Regions from separate parts of the Thermosulfuriphilus sp. genome, predicted to be linked through region 3. Evidence: riboswitches for the same ligand, from Rfam matches in the RefSeq annotation. Region 3 holds a riboswitch; each other region holds the start of a gene.

Region 1 (6,310 bases), on a different contig from region 3:
CTGAAGCCAAGCATAGGGTCGGGCCTCGATGACGGTTTCTAGCCCGGAGACATTAGCCGTTCCCGAATTATAGTAACTCCAGGTAGTATAGTTAAATCCGATTCGATCTTCGTAGTGAGTGTTAAAATAGACAGCTTCCCAACGAAGTCTTCCGCCGAAAAGATCCTGTTCCAGACCAAGGTCTCCGCCGGTGCTTTCCTCGGGTTCGAGATCAGGATTGCCGTAGCGGGGATGATAGAGATTAAAGAGGGAAGGGGCCCGGAATCCCGTGGCCAAGTTTCCTTTGAGTTTTAGGTTGTAGGGGAGGAAGAAGGCGGCTCCAAGCTTGTAGGTGCCATGGGTACCGAACTCTTCGTGGTCGTCAATTCGCTTTCTTAAACTTGCTCATATGGTCAATCCAAGCAAGTACCGAACTCTTCGTGGTCGTCAATTCGCCCTCCGATATTGACGACGAGGCGATCCTTCAAGAGGCTTAAAAAGAGATTGGTGTAGTAGGCAAAGGTGTCGATTTCGTCGGCATAGTCGGCCGTACTCCAGCTAGAGGCATAGTAGTATCTTCCTTGTTCCCGATAGTATTCGATACCAGCGGTCAGGACCGCCTCGTTCCGGAGACGGAAGTGATTGAGAAAGACCACCGGATAGGTTTTCCCCCGGGAGAGCCCCTCTGAGGCCGAATCGGTCACCTTGGTCCCATCTAAACGGTACCCAAGGATACCATCATCAGGGTCAAAACGATCAGTTCGGAAAAAATTATAACCCAAATTGAGGCTCCAGTCCCACCAAGGAAAGGGACTCTGGGAGATCTCAAGATTACTGATAAGGATGGTCTGACGCCTTTCGGCATTGGGGTCATTGTAGGCCTTAAAACTTTTGTAATCCCACTGGCCGTAATTGAGGAAGGAATAAGCATAACGAAGGTTTATATCGACCTTAATATCCTTAAAGAACCTTGGTCCTTTTTTAAAAAGTTCGGTGTTGAGATTGGCATCAAGGGTTGTCTGACGGAACTTGCTGTCTTTATATAGACCGCCAGCATTTATTCCTGAGACTCCGAGATAATATCCCAGCCCTTTTGCTGTTCCTCGGACACTGGCCGCTGCTGTCTTGGTATCATAGCGACCAAACTTGGCCTGGGCTGAGGCCCGGTTAGGCCCTCCGCCTTTGGGGGTAAATATCTGAATGGCTCCAGTCATAGCATTTGAGCCGTAGAGGGAGCTCTGGGGTCCCCGGACGATTTCGATGCGTTCCAGGTCGTAGACGTCGATATAGCTCCAGAAGTCTCCAAAATCATTGGCCGGATTAGTCGGATTGTAGATTCTGATTCCGTTAAAAAGAACGGCTGTGTCTTGATTTTTACCCCCTCTGAGACGCACGTAACCCCACTGGCCGAGCCAGCCATTGTGTTTGACGTCCAAGGCTGGATAAGTCTCCATGATCTGGTATAGGCTCTCCACTTGGCGATTTTCGATCTCCTTTTTGGAGATAACGGTCACTGAGTCTGGGAGCCTGCTGGCCTCTACCGGAGATCTGGTGGCGGTTACGACCACCTCTCCTAGCTCAAGACTTGTTTGGGCCAAGGTGAGGGAAGGTAAGAGACTGAAGGCTAAAAGTAAGGAAAACAGAGACCTTAAGAACATAACAGCACCTCCTCGCGAAGTTTTTTCGTGAGGAGGCTTCAGGGGTAGAAGTTCCTGGAAGGGGGTCCCCTTCTTCAGGAACGAGGCAGTTAGCCCCGAAGCCTCGCTCCCTTAAAGGGCCCCGGGCCGGTATCCCGGCTTCCGGATCAACCTACTTACCGCGCCTTCCCGGGGCCCTATGGGGCCCCAGTGGCCTGTCGCCTGGAGTCCTCCAGGCCTAGCGGTGTTCGTCCCCGGTCACGGTTGCGGGCCAGCGCCGGTCTTGCACCGGACTTCCCGTTTAACCCCCTTCAAGGGCACCCGGGGCCCTTTAGGTTGAAGTTGAATGTCGATTGGTAGCACAAAATTTTTCCTTTGTCTATTGAGGACATCACTCCATCTCTGATCTTTACACCCCGCCAAGACCAAGGGTATATGAGGATTTATGGACATTAGGTATTCTCGAAGGCCGGCCCTTGGGCCGCTTTTTTGTCATTTCTGGCCGGGGCTAAAGCTTCTCTCCTGGGATGTCAATCAGACTTTGGTGGCGGAAAACACCATGGTCGCCTTAGCAGGCTTGGCTGGCCATAGAAAGAGGGCCCAAGAGATCGTCGAGGCCCAGACTGCTGGCCGTCGTCCGGTGGAGACCACCCTGAAAGAACTGGCCCGGCTTACGGCTGGGCTTCCCCTGGAAGATATCGTTTCCTATGTCTGTTCTCTGCCGGAGCTGCCGGGGTTAAGGCTGACCTTGAAGGCCTTCTGCCGGGCTGGTCTTATCCAGATCATTAACTCTACGGGATACACCGTTGTTCTTTCCCTTTGGAACAAAATCCTTCAGAGGCACCTAGGTGAGGCCCCGTTTTCTAAGATCATAGCCAATCGTCTCCGTTTTGAAGATAGCCGTGGGGAGGAGGTCCCGGAAGAAGAGGTCTTAGAGACTGCTGTCGCCCTCCTTGAGGGAAAGAGGCCTCAACGGGATTTGTTTGTCTCCGGAGACCTTGATCTGGTAATCTCCGCCGAAGAGGCTAAAGCGGTATTCCTGGAGCAGATTATCAGACAAGAGGGTCTATTTATGTCAGAGGTGGCCCACATTGGTGACTCCATGGGAGACTCGGAGGTCATTGCCTGGATGGCCAAAAACGGAGGCCTAGGGCTAGCTTTTAATGCCCGCCCCGAGCTTGTTCTGTTCCTGGAGCGCCTTTCAGAGAGGCGTCTTCCAGGCCAGGCCGTCATTGTTAGCTCTAGCGATCTTCGAGATCTGGCTCCGGTAATCTTAGGAGAGACCCTTTAATCAAGGAGGGGGTGATGGAGAAGTGCCGGAAGGAGGGCTGTCAGGGGGTGCTGGAGCTCCGAAGGTTCACTATAGCCATAAAAGAAGGGGGAAGAGTCTCTTTCTGGGAGATACTGGCTCTGGTCTGTTCGTCATGCGGTCAGATAGTCCAAGAGATTTCAGAAGGCGCAGGAGACCGGGAAGAGGCGCTCTTTTTTCTGGGGTATTAGGCCTCATAATTGAGGCCCTTTGGAGATCATGATAGAAAAGCCACAAATCTAACTTTTCCTCACAAGGAGGTCAACGGTGAAGATTAAGCGGGCTCTTATTAGTGTAACCGATAAGACCGGAGTGATTGATTTTGCTAAGGCCCTTCATGAAATGGGGGTGGAGATTATCTCTACCGGGGGGACGGCCCGGGTGATCCGTGAGGGAGGGGTTCCGGTAACCGACGTCTCAGAGGTAACCAAATTTCCTGAGATGCTGGATGGTCGGGTAAAGACCCTTCATCCGGCCATTCATGGAGGCATCTTGGCCATTCGGGAAAATGTCTCTCATATGGAGGCCCTAGTTCAGCATGGGATCTCTACTATTGATCTAGTGGCGGTCAATCTCTATGCCTTTGAAAAGACAGTGGCTTCCGGGGCGGATCTTGATACCGCTATAGAAAACATCGACATTGGTGGCCCGACCCTTCTTCGAGCTTCGGCCAAAAACTTCCGCTATGTAACGGTTATAGTCGATCCGGCTGACTACGAGACGGTGCTCTACGAGATGAGAGAAAACAATGGGGCCACTACCCTTAAAACCAGATTTCTCCTGGCCCGTAAGGTCTTTGAGACTACTAGCCGTTACGATACCGCCATCTTTAACTATCTCTCCAGTATTGATCCCGGTAGGGCTTTGGTCTAAGAGGACTCTTGAGGGAGGAAGACGTAAAATATAACTCCTTCGTCCCTCCCGGGAGCTGGGGAGATGAGGCCCAGCTTTCCTCCCAAGGCCTCAAGGACTAGGCGGCAGAAGTAAAGACCCAGCCCCATTCCTCCCTTCTTTCCCCGGGAGCAGAGTTGAACAAATGGTTCAAAGACAGCCTTTTGGAGCTCCTGAGGAATAGGGCGGGCGTGGTTAAAGACACTAATCAAGACTCCCTGGGGGAGATCCTTGATGAGTTCCGAACCTCGGGCTCTTTCCAGGCGGAGGCACACGTCTCCGTGGCCGTATTTCATCGCATTGCCCAGGAGGTTATCAATTACCCGATGAAGGAGGTGACGGTCACTTAGGATCTCGTCTCCTTCTGTGAAGTCTTCAAAGATTATCCGGCGCCTTTGTTCTTGGGCCTGGGGCTGATAGAAGGTGATCAGTTCTTCAATAAGCTCTCGGGGATCAAAGCTCTTTAGTTCTAGCCGCAGGCGGCCTTCGCGGGTAGCGGCCAAGATGAGTAGATCCTCCAAAAACTGCCGCTGTCGATCAAGGACTTCGTAGACCAGGGAAAGCCAGCGCCGGTGACGGGCTTTTAGGTCCTCTTGGAGGAGGAGGTCAAGATAACCCATGGCCACCTGGAGGGGGTTCCTCATGTCATGGACGATCATGTTGGTAAAACTGACGAGGGAACGCAGGCGTTCTTCCTGTTGTTCGATTCGTTCCTCAAGGATCTCTCTTTGGTGTTTTCGACGGAGGAGGAGATTGATCTTTTTAAGGAGTAGACGATGATCAATGGGACGGGTCAGATAGTCATCAGCCCCTATCTCCATCCCCAAAACGGCATCTCCGACCTCAAGTCTCTTTGAGGTGATAAGGACGAAGGGGAGATCCTTTAAGTGGGGATCGGCACGCAACAGTTGGCAGAAGTCGTAGCCGGAGACCTCAGGCATCATGACATCACAGATGATAAGATCAATTCTTTCTCGGCGGAGCAACTCCCAGGCCTTCTCAGAGGATTGGGCCTTCAGAATCCTATAGCCAGCTCCCCCCAGGATACCTTCAAGAAGAAGGAGGTTGTCTGGATTGTCGTCAACTACCAGGACAGTGGCCCTTGATCCTGAGAGCTCTTGCGGTTCTCTAAGGTTTATTTTTCCGGGAGCCATTTGTAAACCACACTGATCAGATCTTCCGGATCAAATGGTTTGGCAATATAGTCATTGCAGCCGGCCTCAAGGATTCTTTCCCTGTCTCCACTCATGGCTTTGGCCGTTAGAGCAACCACTGGCACGTCTTCGAGGCCGGGAAGTCTTCTAATGAGCTGGGTGGCCTCAAGCCCGCTTATTTCCGGCATCTGGATATCCATAAGAATTAGATCAGGACGTTCAAGGGAGGCCAATTCGATGGCCTCCCGGCCATTTAAGGCCCTGATGATCTTGAATCCACGTCTTTTGAGAATTTCTCCAATAAAATATTGGTTATCCGGATTGTCTTCGGCAACCAGTATCTTTCGTCCCCCTGGTCGGATTCGAGCCGAGGAGGGCCTTGCCGAAGAGGGCTCTTGGGTGGTGAGCCCCAAGGCCTCCTTGATCTGCTTGATTAGGTTCTCGCGGCTGATGTTACCCTTGTAGACAATGCCCCGGACGTTTCCCTTAAGTGTGGCCAGTTGGTCTTCCTCAAGATCAAGGGAAGTAAGAATCATCACTGGGGTCTGAGAAATGACAGGGATTTCAGCCAGCCTCTCCAGGAAGGAAAAACCGTCCATAATCGGCATCTTAAGATCGAGGAGGATGAGATCAGGACGCTTTTCCTGGGCGATCTTAAGGCCTCCTTGACCATCAAATGCGAAAAAAAGCCGCCAGCCAGTGGATCTTAAAAGGACTCCCAGTTCTCTGATAACAATCATGTCATCGTCTATAATAAGAATTTTTTTCTCTTCAGGACTTATCTCCTCTCGAGGCTCTAAATCCCGTTTAAGGGTCTGTTTGATCAGGTTCTTCCAGGTATCATCGGGCAGACGTTTTTTGCTTCGCCGATCACGGGGGAGAACAAGGGTGAAGGTCGATCCCTTTCCCGGTTGGCTACTGACGGAGATCTCACCACCTAGGAGCTCGGTAAGTTTTTTTACGATGTGGAGCCCTAGGCCCGAACCACCGTATTTTCTGGTGATTGAGCCGTTTAACTGACGAAAGGCCTCAAAGATGACCTTTTCCTGGCCAGGGGGGATACCTATTCCGGTATCCCGGACCTCAAAACGGACGATGTCCCTCTCCGGCCCTTCTTTGAGGTTGATCTTGAGTTCTACTTCTCCTTTTTCCGTAAACTTGACGGCGTTGGATAGAAGGTTGATCAGGATCTGCCGGAGCCTCTTCTGATCGGTAACCAAGGTCTCTGGAGCCTCTTCTGTGGAGAGGATAAACTTGAGCCCCTTTTTTTCCGCTAGAGGTCTGATACTTGATTCGACATCTTGAAGAAGTTCGGCCAAGGGGAATTCGGTAAAGGAGAT
Region 2 (6,310 bases), on a different contig from region 3:
CCCTGGGCCTTGAATATCGAGGTCTCCGTGGGTTTAAGGCCCGTCTGGGAACTCAATTCGTCGACAGGGTCTATACCAACACCAGCAATACCAAGGAACTCGATTCCTACTGGCTGACCGAGATCAAGATAACCCAGGAAATTAACTCCCAGATGGAAGTCTTCATGGAGATAGACAATCTCTTTGAGACCAACTACGGCGAGCCCAGCAGGGATTGGGCGGGAAGAAGCCTCTTTTTAGGAACCAGACTCAAGTTCTAGGCGCCTTGGGGGGCATAATCAAAAATACAGATTAAGGGAGGTTTTATAAGGATGACTAAGGGAAAAAAATTGATTGTTTTGGTTGCCATCATTTTTTGGATCTTGGCTGAAGGAACGGCTTCGGCCCACTTTATGTGGCTCAATCCACGGACCTATACTCTGATGCCTGGAGAGAGCCTTCTCATGACCCTCGGCTGGGGGCATTCCTTTCCTGGTCAGGGGGGTGATTTTCTGGCCCAAGATCGGGTCGAAGAGATATATCTACTGGGGCCTCAAGGGGAAAAGATCTCTGTTGGGGCAGAAGATCTCCCTATCATCTTCAAGACCCAAAGGCCCCTTGAGAGTTCAGGGACCTGGCTCCTGGTAGCCCAAAGAAAGCCTGGATTCTTTACCAAAACAGTCTCCGGATACCAGCGCCGCTCTAAAGAAGGCCTAAAGGACGTTATCGAGTGCAAATATTCCGAAGGCTTTGCCAAGGCCGTCATTGCCGTAGGTCAGGCCTCCGGCGAGGCCTACCAAAAGATCGTCGGCCAAAGACTGGAGATTGTCCCTATGAAGGACCCGGCCCAGCTTAGACCAGGCGAATATCTCCCGGTCAAGGTCCTCCTCGAAGGGCGCCCACTATCTAAACATTTCATCTATGCCACCTATGCCGGCTTCTCCCCCACTGGAGAGACCAATTTTGCCTATACCACTGAAACCAATGCCCAAGGGAAGGCCTTCATACGGGTAGATCAGCGAGGGACCTGGCTGATAATGGTCCGCTACACCAAACCATATCCAGAGACTAATAAGTGCGATATCTATAAGATGGTGGCCACCTTTACCTTTGAAGTCAGATGATGGATTGGTCTTCTAGACAGAGATGTAGAGGAAGGGCCAGCCAGATGCCCCCTAGGGATCGCCCCTGGCTGGCTCTTCCTTTGGTGGTACTGTTTCTCCTGCTAGTCATTTCCTCTCCTGGCCAAGCCCACCGGGTGGGAAGCCGGATAATCAAAGGTGGCCTGGGAATTGAGGCCTATTATGACGATGGCTCCCCCATGGCCTACTGTCCGGTGAAGGTTTACCGTGAAGGGGGGAAACTTCCCTTTCAGGCCGGGGCCACAGATGCCCAGGGCCGGTTTCTCTTCTATCCAGACCCACCTGGCACCTACTTGATCATCGTCTCTGACGGCCTAGGGCACAAACTGGAGCTAAAGATAAACACCCAGGACCTGCAACCACTCATCAAGGCCCCCCCTTTAGCCAGAGAAGACGGGCCATCTGGCCAGATCACAGTCAGGGCCCTAGGGGGCCTGGGGTTGATATTCCTCTTTTACTGGGCCTTGAGAAGGCTCAGTTCCTAAAATGTCCTTGCTGGATGGGCCCCAGGCCATATCCATGGATGAGAAGAAACGCCCAGAGATTGTAAGCGGGCCCCTTTAGCGGATCCATGGCTGAAGGCATTGATCCTAAAACAGATACTGCTTAGAATTTAAGATTAAATTGGATCAATTTTACTCTTTAAGGAGGTCCCTGGTGAAAAGAAAGATCTGGTGGTTGACTCTGGTTTTACCTTTCTTCCTTGCCTCTTGTGATCGTGGCCCGGGAGAAAACAGGGAGGTAGAGGCCATAATCAAGAAGCGCTGCAGCCTCTGTCATACCACGGAGCGCATCTATAAGGCCAAGTTTTCTCGGGAGGAATGGGAGAAGACCGTTGATCGGATGATCCGCCATGGGGCGGAGTTAACTTCTGAGGAGAGGGAGAAGATCGTCGAATTCCTATCTGGGCGCCAGTAAGTCCCAGAAGGCCTTAAAACCACATCAAGGGGCCCAATGATTGGGCCCCTTGTCTTTTTCTAAGGATCCCCGGTCAATCTTTAGGCCACCTTTTTAGCCTCAGTGGACTCACCAAGGATGGCCTTTTTAAACTCCTCAAAGCCTATCCGGTCAATGAGTCTTCCCAGACGATCCATCTTTTTGGCGTTTTTTTCATAATACTTGATAATCCGGTCGGCAATCTCCAGGGCCTCTTCGGTGGAGACGTTTTCAATCAAAGTCTGGGCCAGCCTTGGCCGGGCCCCACCGTTTCCGCCGACAGTGATCGTCCAGCCCCGACCCTTGCCGATAAAACCGAGATCCTTAATACAGGTCTCGCTACACTGGTTGGGGCAACCGGCGACTCCAATTTTGAACTTGGCCGGAAGCTGATAGCCATGATAGCGCTTGTCAAGTTCGGCCCCCAGACCGATGGCATCCTGTTGCCCTAGACGGCAAAAGGTTGTCCCCGGGCAGACTTTAACACTGCGCACACAGGCCCCTACCGCTGCCCCAGGGTCAACCCCGAGCTCTTCCCAGATACGATCGATGTCTTCCTCTTTGATGCCGACAATGGCAATTCGATCGGCACTGGTGAGTTTAAGGGCCTTAGCACCGTATTTTTCGGCAATATCGGCGATCCGACGCAGGAACTCAGGGGTCACCACTCCCAAGGGAACATGGGGAACGATGGCGTAAGTGGTCTTGTCTCTTTGAAGCACAGCTCCCTTCTCTCCGTCTTTAAGCATAATGAACCTCCTTCTCTCTTTGTTTTTTTTATTGAGAAGCCTTTTTTCTAAAGACCTTCTTGACCTCTGAAAGTCTAGTTCGGGCCAAGTGATCCCTGGCCACCTGGGTTATTTCTTTGATTAGCCCGCCCCATATGCATTCGAGACCATCACAGATCGGGGTCTCAAAAAGGCAATCACTAGGCTCAAGGGGCCCTTCTATGGCCTCATAGATCTCAAGGAGACTGATCTCCTCTGAGGGGCGGCCAAGCGTAAAACCCCCTTTAGGCCCTCGGGTCGATCTCACCAGGGCCCGGCGCCCCAAACGCTGAAGCACCTTGGCCAAGTGGGACTCTGAGACCCCAAGACAGGAGGCAATCTCCTTGACTCTGAAGGCCTGACCCTCCCGGGCTGCTAGATAGGCCATAGCATGGAGGGCCAAGGAAGCCGCTTCGGAAATCTTGAAGATACTGTTCATCTCAGGGCCTCACTGTGAGAATTTAGGAACTTAAATACCTTTTTATTTTTTTCTTGTCAAGAGTTTTTTTCGTTTTAAAAAAATTTTTACTTAATGACGAGCAGGATGAGGAAAACCGTTTTCATCAAAGATAAGATCTTTAAAGGCAAAAATATAGGGATGGTCAAGGCTTTGGAAGTACCACTGATTGAGATGGTTGAAGCGGATGAAACGGTTCATGCTGGCAAAGTCAAGCATCCACCCTCCATCGCCCCGGCGAAGGAAGTAGGGCGGAAGGTCCCTTCTGGACACTGGAAAGCGGATTACAGCCCGGTCTCCCCGGACAAAGACCTCTGGCCTCGGGGCCTTAAGGAGAGATCTCAAGGAGTTGTCCTGCTGGGCATCTGTGACCACCCAACTTCGGAAAAATCGACGGCTGTCCTCGGTATAGAGGCCAAGGTCCGGATCTTTTATGTGGAGGCGAAGCACCTGCTTGTACTTCTCTAGGGCCGCAAGCGGGTTAGGTTGGGGACCAAATTCTGACCTGAAAGCGAGAGTCTCTTTTTGTGGACCAAAAGAACCGATTTTGACCTTGGCCTTGGCCCCGGCCCCCCCAGAAAGATAAGTAAGTTCCCTCCCAGGTCCTTTTAGGGGCTCATAGTTTGCTTTTTCCATGGCCCGCAGAAGCTCTCCAGCGATAAGCTCCACCGTGGCCTCTATACCAGCCCCTATCCGGCCAGCGGCGAAAAAGGGAGCCATCTGTTTCCTTTCTATATAGCCAATAAAAATATCGGTGAGAAAGGGCTCAAGATCGTAGCCGATCTCCAGCCTGACCTCTCCCCCCTCTGGATCCACCAAGAGGAGGATCCCCCGGGCCCCTTTTGTCTTCCTCCCCAAGGCCTCTTGTTCAAAGATCTCATTGGCCAGAAGATCGATATCCTGGGCCCGCTTTCCAAGGATGACCGTCTTGAGCTCAATATCAAGATCCTTTAAAAGGGCTGCCGTCAGGGTAGCAATTTTCTTTCTCTGGTCCGGGTCCAAGATACCAGCCTGATCAGCCACCGGATCCCAGGAAGGCTCTTTCTGCCCACAGCTTCCAAAGACCCAAGCTAAGGAGAAAATCAAAACCAAGATCCGAACCTTACCCATCTCCACCTTCCTTTAGGCTGGTTGCCCAAATATTTACCCCTTAGATTTTCTAGGTCGGCCATTTAACAAGGTTTTTGAATCTTAAAAGACCTTCCTCTAGCCTGGACAGGACCAAAGCGACGTGCTAATTGTCCAGAAATCCTGGGCCCTGGTTACGGGAAGTCCGGTGGAAGACCGGCGCTGGCCCGCAACCGTGACCGGGGACGAACGCTGCTAGGCCTGGAGTCCTCCAGGCGACAGGCCACTGGGGCGCCGAGGGCCCCCGGGAAGGCGCAGTCAGTAGATTGATCCGGAAGCCGGGAGACCGACCAGGGCCCACAGGGAACGGGGCTTCGAGGCTTCCTGTCCCGTCCTAGAAGACCGGTCGCTAGGCCTCTTCTGACCCGCCTCGAAGCTTCTCCCCAAAAATCAAAACAAAGGGAGGAGCCCTATGCGCATGATCATCTTATTTTTGTTTTGTTTACTGTTGGGAGGTTTTTTAGCCGTCCAGGTAAATGGCTATCAACTTAAGACCCAACACCTCAAGAAGCGCCCGGCCATCGTCATTGCTGCCTTTGGGACCTCTACCCGAGCCCAGGTGACCTTTGACCATTTCAGCCAAAAGCTCAAAGAGGCCTTGCCCGGATATGAGATCCGCTGGGCCTTCACCTCGGAGATTATCCGAGAGAAGATGAATCGGATCTACGCCCAAAAGGGCATAGAGCGCTATCTGCCGAGCCTTCAGGAGGCCCTGGCCAGACTTGAGGCCGAAGGATACCGGAAGGTGGTCGTTCAGCCCCTCCATATCTTTCCCGGATATGAGTATCGCGATGTAGTGGAGATCTGTGCCCGTTTTCCGGGCTTAAGGATCGTCGTCGGTGAACCCCTTCTTTATCGCTGGGAGTATATCCATGAGGTCCTGGAGGCCCTGAAGAAAGAATTCCTTCCCCCAAAGGAGGGATTTAATATTTTGGTGGCCCACGGTACCCCTACAGCAGCCGATCCGGCTAATATCGTCTATCTGGGGCTTCAGTGGATGCTAGAAGAAAAATATCCTAATGTAGCCGTCGGTACCGTAGAAGGGGTCCCTGATGCCGCCAGCATCCTTGAACGGGCCAAGAGGTATCCAGCCGGCCGGGTTCGGTTTATTCCTTTTATGTATGTGGCCGGAGACCACATCATGAACGACATCATGGGAGAGGAGCTTGAGGAAGGGGAGCTCTCTTGGCGTGAGATAGTTGAAGCCGCTGGCAAGAAGGCCGATTGTGTGACTGTCTCCTACCAAGGTAAAAAATATTATCGGGGCCTGGGATTCTACGATGAAATCAACGACCTTTTCATCAAGAATCTCAAACGGGCCCTCAAAATAATGGACCTTTACTAGGGAGGCCTAGTGAAACTAGGAAAACTCTACGGGGTGGGGGTTGGCCCGGGAGACCCCAAGCTCCTGACCTTAAGAGCCGTTGAGGTCTTAAAGGCGGTGGACCATATCTTTGTGGCCGCCTCCACCCGTAACTCTTATTCGGCGGCCTTAAACATCGTCAGGGCCCATATACCTGAAAAAACTATAGTCGAAAGACTGGATTTTCCCATGACCAAAGACCCAAAGCTTCTTGAAGAGGCCTGGAGAAAAAACGCCCAGAAAGTGGCCTATTATCTCCGTCAAGGCCAGGACACAGCCTTCCTGACCCTAGGAGATCCAAGCCTTTATTCCACCTTCGGTTATCTCTACCGGCGGATAAGGCAACTGCTTCCCCAAATTGATTGCGAATTTATCCCCGGGATCTCGGCCTTCCAGGCAGCCGCCGCCAGACTTCGCCTGACCTTGGTCGAGGCCGACCAGTCCCTACTCCTCGCCTCAGGGGCCACCGGTGGCCAGACCATAAGGGAGATGGGAAAGCTGGCTAACTCCCTAGTACTTTATAAAGTGTACCGGAAAA
Region 3 (6,310 bases):
TAAGGATAAGAACTGGTAAGGATAAGAACCAGAAGCTCTATAGAGAAGGACTGAGGCTTCATTCCACCTGGGCCTCCAATTTGAGAAAAAGATCGGTTAGCTCATCCATCATTTCTTCCTTAGGGTGTTCCCAGAGGCCCCGTTTGGCGGCTTCAAGGAGACGTTCGGCAATGTTTAGAAGGGCCTGGGGATTGTGTTCCTCAAAGAAGCGTTGCATGTCCTCATCCAGGGCGTAAGTCCGGGCCAGAGATTCATACATCCAGTCAGCCAGGACCTTACTGGTGGCATCCCACTGAAAACAGATATCCACCAAACGCGACAGATCCCCGGCTCCTTTGTAACCATGGCGCTTCATGCCCTCGATCCAGCGGGGATTAAGAACCCGCGTGCGGAAGATAAAACGGGCTTCTTCGGCCGTAGTCCGAACCTTTGGGGCCTGGGGATCGGATGAATCTCCGGTATATGACGAAGGACGTCTCCCGGAGGCTAGCATAACGGCGGTATTAAGGCCCCCGTGGTAGGCATTAAAATCATCTGAGGAAAAGATATCCATCTCCCGGGTATCAATGTTTTTAACGGTAGCCTCAACCCGCGAGAGGACTCGTCTGAAGCCCTCTTGGGCCGGGGCTCCGTACGTCTTCTCCCCGTAGGCATATCCCCCCCCATCTTATATAGACTTCCCCCAGATCCTCTGGGGCCTCCCAGGAGCCGGCATCAAGGACTTCTGGTATCCCCGACCCATAGGTACCAGGGCGATCAGAAAAGACCCTGAAGGTGGCCTGCCTGAGGGCCTCCTCCCTAGAGAGGCCTTTTTTGAGGAGTTCCTGAAGATCTCTTTTCACGTGGGCCGCCAGAAAGTTCTTTTCCGGTGGCTCTTTTAAAGCGGCCACCAGACGAACAGCCCGATCAAAGAGCTCCATAAGATTGGGAAAGGCATCCCTGAAGAAGCCGCTGGTCCTGATGGTGACGTCAATTCGAGGAAACTTAAGCTCCTGTGTGGGAATGACTTCGATGTCCCTGATCCGACCACTGCCTTCCTGCCACAGTGGTCTTACCCCTAGAAGATACAGGGCCTCGGCGAAGTCATCTCCCCTGGTGCGCATGGTGGGAGAGCCCCAGATCACCATGGCCACTGCTTGGGGGTAGCGTCCGTGTTCCTTAAAATACTTGGCCACCAGAGCCTCAGCATGACGACGCCCAATCTCCCAGGCCTCAGGAGAAGGGATCTTTAAGGGATCGACAGAATAGAAGTTGCGTCCCGTAGGCAAAACTTCTGTGTTGCCACGGGTAGGGGCGCCAGAGGGCCCCGGAGGGACGAATCCCCCGGAAAGGGTTTCCATGAGGTAGTCCATCTCCTCTTTGATCCCTAGGACTCGGGGATAAAGTTCTTCCCTTACAAAGCCAAGGGCTGCCTTAAGCCTTGGATCCTCTGGAAGCTGCCCCTTAAGGGCCTCCTTTATAAGAGCCTCAAGGTGGGCATACCTCTCCGGAGCTGAGGCCTGAGGGAGAAGTTCCTTTAAAACCTCAAAAGGAGATGGCCAGGGACCAGAGGGAACCTTAAGCATGGCCGCAAGGGTCGACCAAAGCCTCTGGCCTTCGGGGACTTCGCCAAGGATATGAAGGCCGTCATTGACATTAGTTTCAGCAATCTCCTCAAGGTAGTCATGGATCTTTTTGAGCAGACTCTCAGGGGCTTCATCATCAGAAAGAGGAATATCCTCTGCGAGATGGGTTTCCTCAATGAGTCTTTTGAGGTCCTCAAGGATAAGATCGGCCTTGGCTGGACTTTCCTGCCTGAGGATATGCCATTGGTTGATCTTTTCGGCCATCTCCTCCAAAGCCCCGTAACGGCCCGCGGCCATCTGGGGAGGGATCATATGATCGATGATGGCACAATAACTACGCCTTTTGGCCTGGGTCCCCTCGCCAGGATCGTTGACAATGTACGGATAGACGTTAGCCAAATCATCGATAGCCACATCAGGATAGCAATCCTCGGAAAGGGCTACGGCCTTACCTGGCAGCCATTCCAGAGAACCATGTTTGCCCACATGGATTACCACCTGAGCCCCAAAGCCCTCTTTGAGCCAGCGATAGAAACACAGGTAATGATAAGTAGGAGGAAGCCCAGGGTCGTGGAGATTGAGCTGCTCTGGAGAAAGACCCTCCAAGCGCTCAAGATGCCCTCTAGGTGGCTGAAGGCCGATAAAGATATGGCCATTTATCAGCCCCCCGATGAGAAGACGTCCCTCGTGGACAAATACTTCCCCCGGTGGGCTTCCCCAGGCCTGAGAGAGCTCTTCCTGAACCCGGGAAGAAAATGACCGACAGAAGGCCACATAGTCCCCCGGGGAGAGGGCAGCTATGGCCCTTTTGGCGAGCTCTCGGGCCGGAAGGTAGCGCCGGTCATGGATAAGGGTTGTCAAAAGTTCCCTGGCCAGCTCATCGCCGTCTTTGTAGAGACGATCAACCTTAAAACCAGCCTTTTTTAGAGATTTGAGAAGACGGACCACACTCTCAAAGCTGTCAAGTCCAAAGGCACACCCCATTGTCTCGGCCCGAGGCGGATAATGGTGAAAGACAATGGCCACCTTTTTTTCGGAGGGAGGAAGCGAAGCCAGCTTGGCCCAAGCGGTCGCCTGACGGGCCACCTTGAGGAGCCTCTCCTTAAGGGGGACAAAACGGGCCAAACGGGCCCCGGTGATCTCATCCCGGCCGACGATCTCTCTTGTAGCCACTAAGGTGGTGATAAGGCAACCGTCAAACTCTGGTTGGGCCACTGAGATGGAAAGCTCCATGGGGGAAAGCCCCATATGCTCCGCCTCCCAGCTTCTCCGGGAAGAAAAGCTGGTCAGGGCCTGGAGGACCGAGACCTTGAGGCCGGGATAAATGGCCGCTGTCTCCGGCCAAAGAAGGGTCATGGAGAAGGGTTGTAGAGATACTAGGGCCCTTATTACCGAAGTTCCTTTAAGTTTAAAGAAGCACTCGACCACTTCAGTCGGAGAGCGGGCCGGAAGATCCTGATCCACAAATCGGCGATGAAAGACAGCCAGAGGAATAATGCCCTGAGACTCAAAGGCCTTGATAAATTCATCGACTGGATCCAGATCTCCAGAAAGGTAGTATCCCTGATAGAACCAGATTCCTACTACCGGAGCCCCCATCCCTAGCCTCTTTTTAGCCCAGGAGAGATAGGCCTCAAGATCCCCGGGGCCAGAGTACTCCGGATGATAGATCCCCTCAAAAAGAGGGGCAACAGGAGGAGGGGCTGCCTCCTGGCGGCCGCTCACTGTGAAGAAGAGATCCTTGAAAAAACGATAGAGGTTCTCCTCGTCCCCATAGCGGAGATAAAGAAATCTTCTTTTGAAAGCCGGTGAATCAAGATCACAGTATCTGGCGGCTAGGGCCTGGTCCTCATCACTGCCTCCAGTGGGCTGAATGTGGATCAGAGCCTGGCGGGCGGACTCAAGGAGGCTTAGATAGCCGGGGATAGAATCATCTCCTCCATGAGGGGCAAGGATTACAGCCACCGCCCGAGCCGCTGAAGCCGCTAACTTTTCGATTTCTCGATTATCAAAAATGTCAAGTCGACTTCGGGCAATAATCTCAACGGGGAGGCCCTCAGCTTTAAGGCGTCTTGCGGCCCGCCCCAGGGCGGTCAGCTCCGTTCCAGAGGAAGTGTAATAGATAAACCGATACATTCCCGCTCCTTCAAGCCAAAGTGATGATTCAGGAGCGGGAGGGGGCAGGAAGCCAAAGAAGCTTCCCGAAAAGGATTCAAGGATCCTTTCGGGAGGGGACAGGAAGCCTCGAAGCCCTCCTCCCACTCAAAGGCCCCGGGCCGGTATCCCGGCTTCCGGATCAACCTACTTACCGCGCCTTCCCGGGGCCTTATGGGGCCCCAGTGGCCTGTCGCCTGGAGTCCTCCAGGCCTAGCGGTGTTCGTCCCCGGTCACGGTTGCGGGCCAGCGCCGGTCTTGCACCGGACTTCCCGTTTAACCCCCCTTCAAGGGCACCCGGGGCCTTAAAGCAAGGCACTCTAAGTGCAAATACCAGAAGCCGTGAGAAAGTCAAATCTCAAATCCCTTCCCCTGGGCGCCCTTTAGTTTATAATGGCCGGCATGTTAAAGAGGCTTGATCCCCGGACCAAGCTCTTCTTCACCCTTTCGGTCTCTCTTCTGGCCATAAGCCTTGATTAGGCCTTAAGTCTGGGAGCGCTAGCATTTTTGACGATGATCCTTTTCGCTTTGGCCAGACCCTCATGGTCAAGGATCAAACTTACCCTTGTCTTTGTTGCCTTTACTGCCTGGGGGATTATGTTCAGTCAGGGAATGTTCTACCAGTGTTTTCCCCGAACGGTCCTCTTCACCCTTGTTCCTCCGCTGGACATAGGCAATCTCCACCTAGGGGGCCTTTATGTTTACAAACAGGGGATTTATTACGGTCTAATCCAGTCTCTGCGCTTTATAAGTGGCCTTTTGGCCGGCCTTTCCCTATGCCTTTCCACCCCTCCAGACAAGCTCTTCTGGGGGCTGATAGGTCTCAGGATCCCTTACGGGCTTTCTTTCCTCTCCATTATGGCCATCAGATTTCTACCGGTCATCGCTGAAGAGATGGCCAATGTCCGGGCAGCCATGCGGCTTAAGGGGTACCGGCCCTTATCTCAGGGGATCCGCAGGACGATAACCACTGAACTCGCTAGCCCCCTTCCCATCCTGGCCGGGGCCGTAAGGCGCTCCCGGGAGGTAGCCGAGGCCCTGCTCACCCGGGGCTTTGATCCCCTAAAGCCCCGGAGCCATTACCGCCGGTTAATTTGGCCTCGCAGAGAGCTGGCCCTCAGCCTGAGCTTATTTTTTCTGGCCTTGGCAGTGGCAACTCTAAAGATCCTCTTCTGGCTCTATCAACAGGAAATTTTCTATTTTAGCCCCTTAAGACACCTCTATTCTTTCTTTAGCGAGATTCTATCTCTAGGAGACCTGAGATGACCAGAATGTTAATTGTCATTGCCATTTTGGCCTTCATCCCCGTTAGAATTGGCCAAGGAGAGGATTTTATCCCCAAAGTCCCTGGTCTTTCTCTTGCCTTCCGGATCGGCCTGGAAGACGTCTCCTTCTACGTTCGGGCCGGCCACCCCCCGGATGTTTTCCTTACCTTCTCTCCCACTGGAGATCTTTTGGCCATCGGAACCTTCTTAGGGCGGATCATGGTCGTTAGCACCAGAGACGGAAAGATCCTTTGGCAGAAGCGAATCCCTGAAGCCATGGTAAAAAGGGTTGCCTTCTCCCCTGATGGCCAAATCATCTACTATGGCGAGCAGGGTCCAGATGGCTTCATCTACGCTGCCCGGGCCGAAAATGGTCAGCCCCTGTGGCAGTTTCGCCTGGCAGACGACCTTCTCCCGGGGACTCCGCCAGAGAAGGGCGACATCTACGGCATCTACAGGCAACCTGGCTGTTATCGGCTCAAGGTCCTAAAAAACGGGGATCTCCTCGTCTTGGGGATCCACTCCTGGATGGATAAGGTCAAAGGCTACTGGCGGAGGCTCTCCAGGATCTATCGTCTAAGCCCTGAAGGGAGACTCCGCTGGGCTTGGCCTCAGGGAGGGCCGGCTGAGCTTTCTCTGATCTATGCAGACAGCGATCCCCAGGGAAAACTAATCGCCCTTGTCTCCACCATGGCCTCAGATCGACTTCCAGCCGATCATCCCTACACTCCGGAGACCTTTTACGTCCTAGATGGTGAAAGAGGCCGGGAGATTGGCCGCTATCGTATCCCCCCTTTGAACCCTTCTATGACCGAGTCTCGGTTTGGGAATCAGTGGCTGTTTCTCCCCAGGGAGACTTTGCCGTGATTACCACTGCCGACGGTCGGGGGTTCATCTTTGACCTCAAGAGGGTCCGGCCCTGGAAGACTCTTACCCTAGGCACCCCTATTCTCGTAGGGGGGCTTCCAGTCTCGGCCATGTCGAGCTACTCGGTGATCTCTTCTGAAAGGATCATCTATCTTCTTACCGACACCTCTAGCATTCCTTACGGGCTCGACATATCTGGCAACCGACCAGCCGGCCCTCATCCCAATGCTAACACCCTCTGGGCTTTGAGCCCGAAGGGAAAAATCCTTTGGCGGTTCTCGGGCCCCTTTCGCCTCCAAGGTTTGGCCCTTGACCCCCAGGGCCGAATCCTGGCCACAGTGGCCGGAGCCTCACGCCGGGGCAAGATGGCCAGCCGTCAGTATGGAGCCTTTGTCTTTGATACCCATCGGCCCGGAGGAGGTCTTCAGAAGCTTCTTGGCTTCTTTCCTACCCAAGGGC

Evidence for each region. A riboswitch is a leader RNA that binds a small molecule or an ion and turns the genes downstream of it on or off. The one in region 3 is predicted to bind cobalamin.
Region 1: another riboswitch for cobalamin. It lies ahead of ACXJJX_RS04865 (TonB-dependent receptor); the one in region 3 lies ahead of ACXJJX_RS00800 (cobaltochelatase subunit CobN).
Region 2: another riboswitch for cobalamin. It lies ahead of ACXJJX_RS05045 (sirohydrochlorin cobaltochelatase); the one in region 3 lies ahead of ACXJJX_RS00800 (cobaltochelatase subunit CobN).

The regions. Positions count from the first base shown of each region.
Region 1 is NZ_JBPMLP010000031.1:11,862-18,171, reverse strand. It holds gene ACXJJX_RS04870 (TonB-dependent receptor plug domain-containing protein) at 1-366, opposite strand, end outside; gene ACXJJX_RS04865 (TonB-dependent receptor) at 393-1,637, opposite strand; cobalamin riboswitch at 1,745-1,956, opposite strand; gene ACXJJX_RS04860 (HAD family hydrolase) at 2,062-2,907, shown strand; gene ACXJJX_RS04855 (hypothetical protein) at 2,922-3,116, shown strand; gene ACXJJX_RS04850 (IMP cyclohydrolase) at 3,193-3,798, shown strand; gene ACXJJX_RS04845 (hybrid sensor histidine kinase/response regulator) at 3,795-4,970, opposite strand; gene ACXJJX_RS04840 (response regulator) at 4,952-6,310, opposite strand, start outside.
Region 2 is NZ_JBPMLP010000032.1:37,530-43,839, forward strand. It holds gene ACXJJX_RS05010 (TonB-dependent receptor plug domain-containing protein) at 1-260, shown strand, start outside; gene ACXJJX_RS05015 (DUF4198 domain-containing protein) at 312-1,103, shown strand; gene ACXJJX_RS05020 (hypothetical protein) at 1,148-1,606, shown strand; gene ACXJJX_RS05025 (hypothetical protein) at 1,779-2,039, shown strand; gene ACXJJX_RS05030 (ferredoxin-like domain-containing protein) at 2,120-2,806, opposite strand; gene ACXJJX_RS05035 (RrF2 family transcriptional regulator) at 2,835-3,263, opposite strand; gene ACXJJX_RS05040 (TPM domain-containing protein) at 3,354-4,391, opposite strand; cobalamin riboswitch at 4,524-4,718, shown strand; gene ACXJJX_RS05045 (sirohydrochlorin cobaltochelatase) at 4,822-5,754, shown strand; gene cobI (precorrin-2 C(20)-methyltransferase) at 5,764-6,310, shown strand, end outside.
Region 3 is NZ_JBPMLP010000004.1:40,438-46,747, reverse strand. It holds gene ACXJJX_RS00810 (radical SAM protein) at 1-7, opposite strand, end outside; partial or broken gene ACXJJX_RS00805 (cobaltochelatase subunit CobN) at 59-601, opposite strand; gene ACXJJX_RS00800 (cobaltochelatase subunit CobN) at 585-3,701, opposite strand; cobalamin riboswitch at 3,823-4,035, opposite strand; gene ACXJJX_RS00795 (energy-coupling factor transporter transmembrane component T family protein) at 4,233-4,985, shown strand; gene ACXJJX_RS00790 (WD40 domain-containing protein) at 4,982-5,851, shown strand; gene ACXJJX_RS00785 (hypothetical protein) at 5,848-6,310, shown strand, end outside.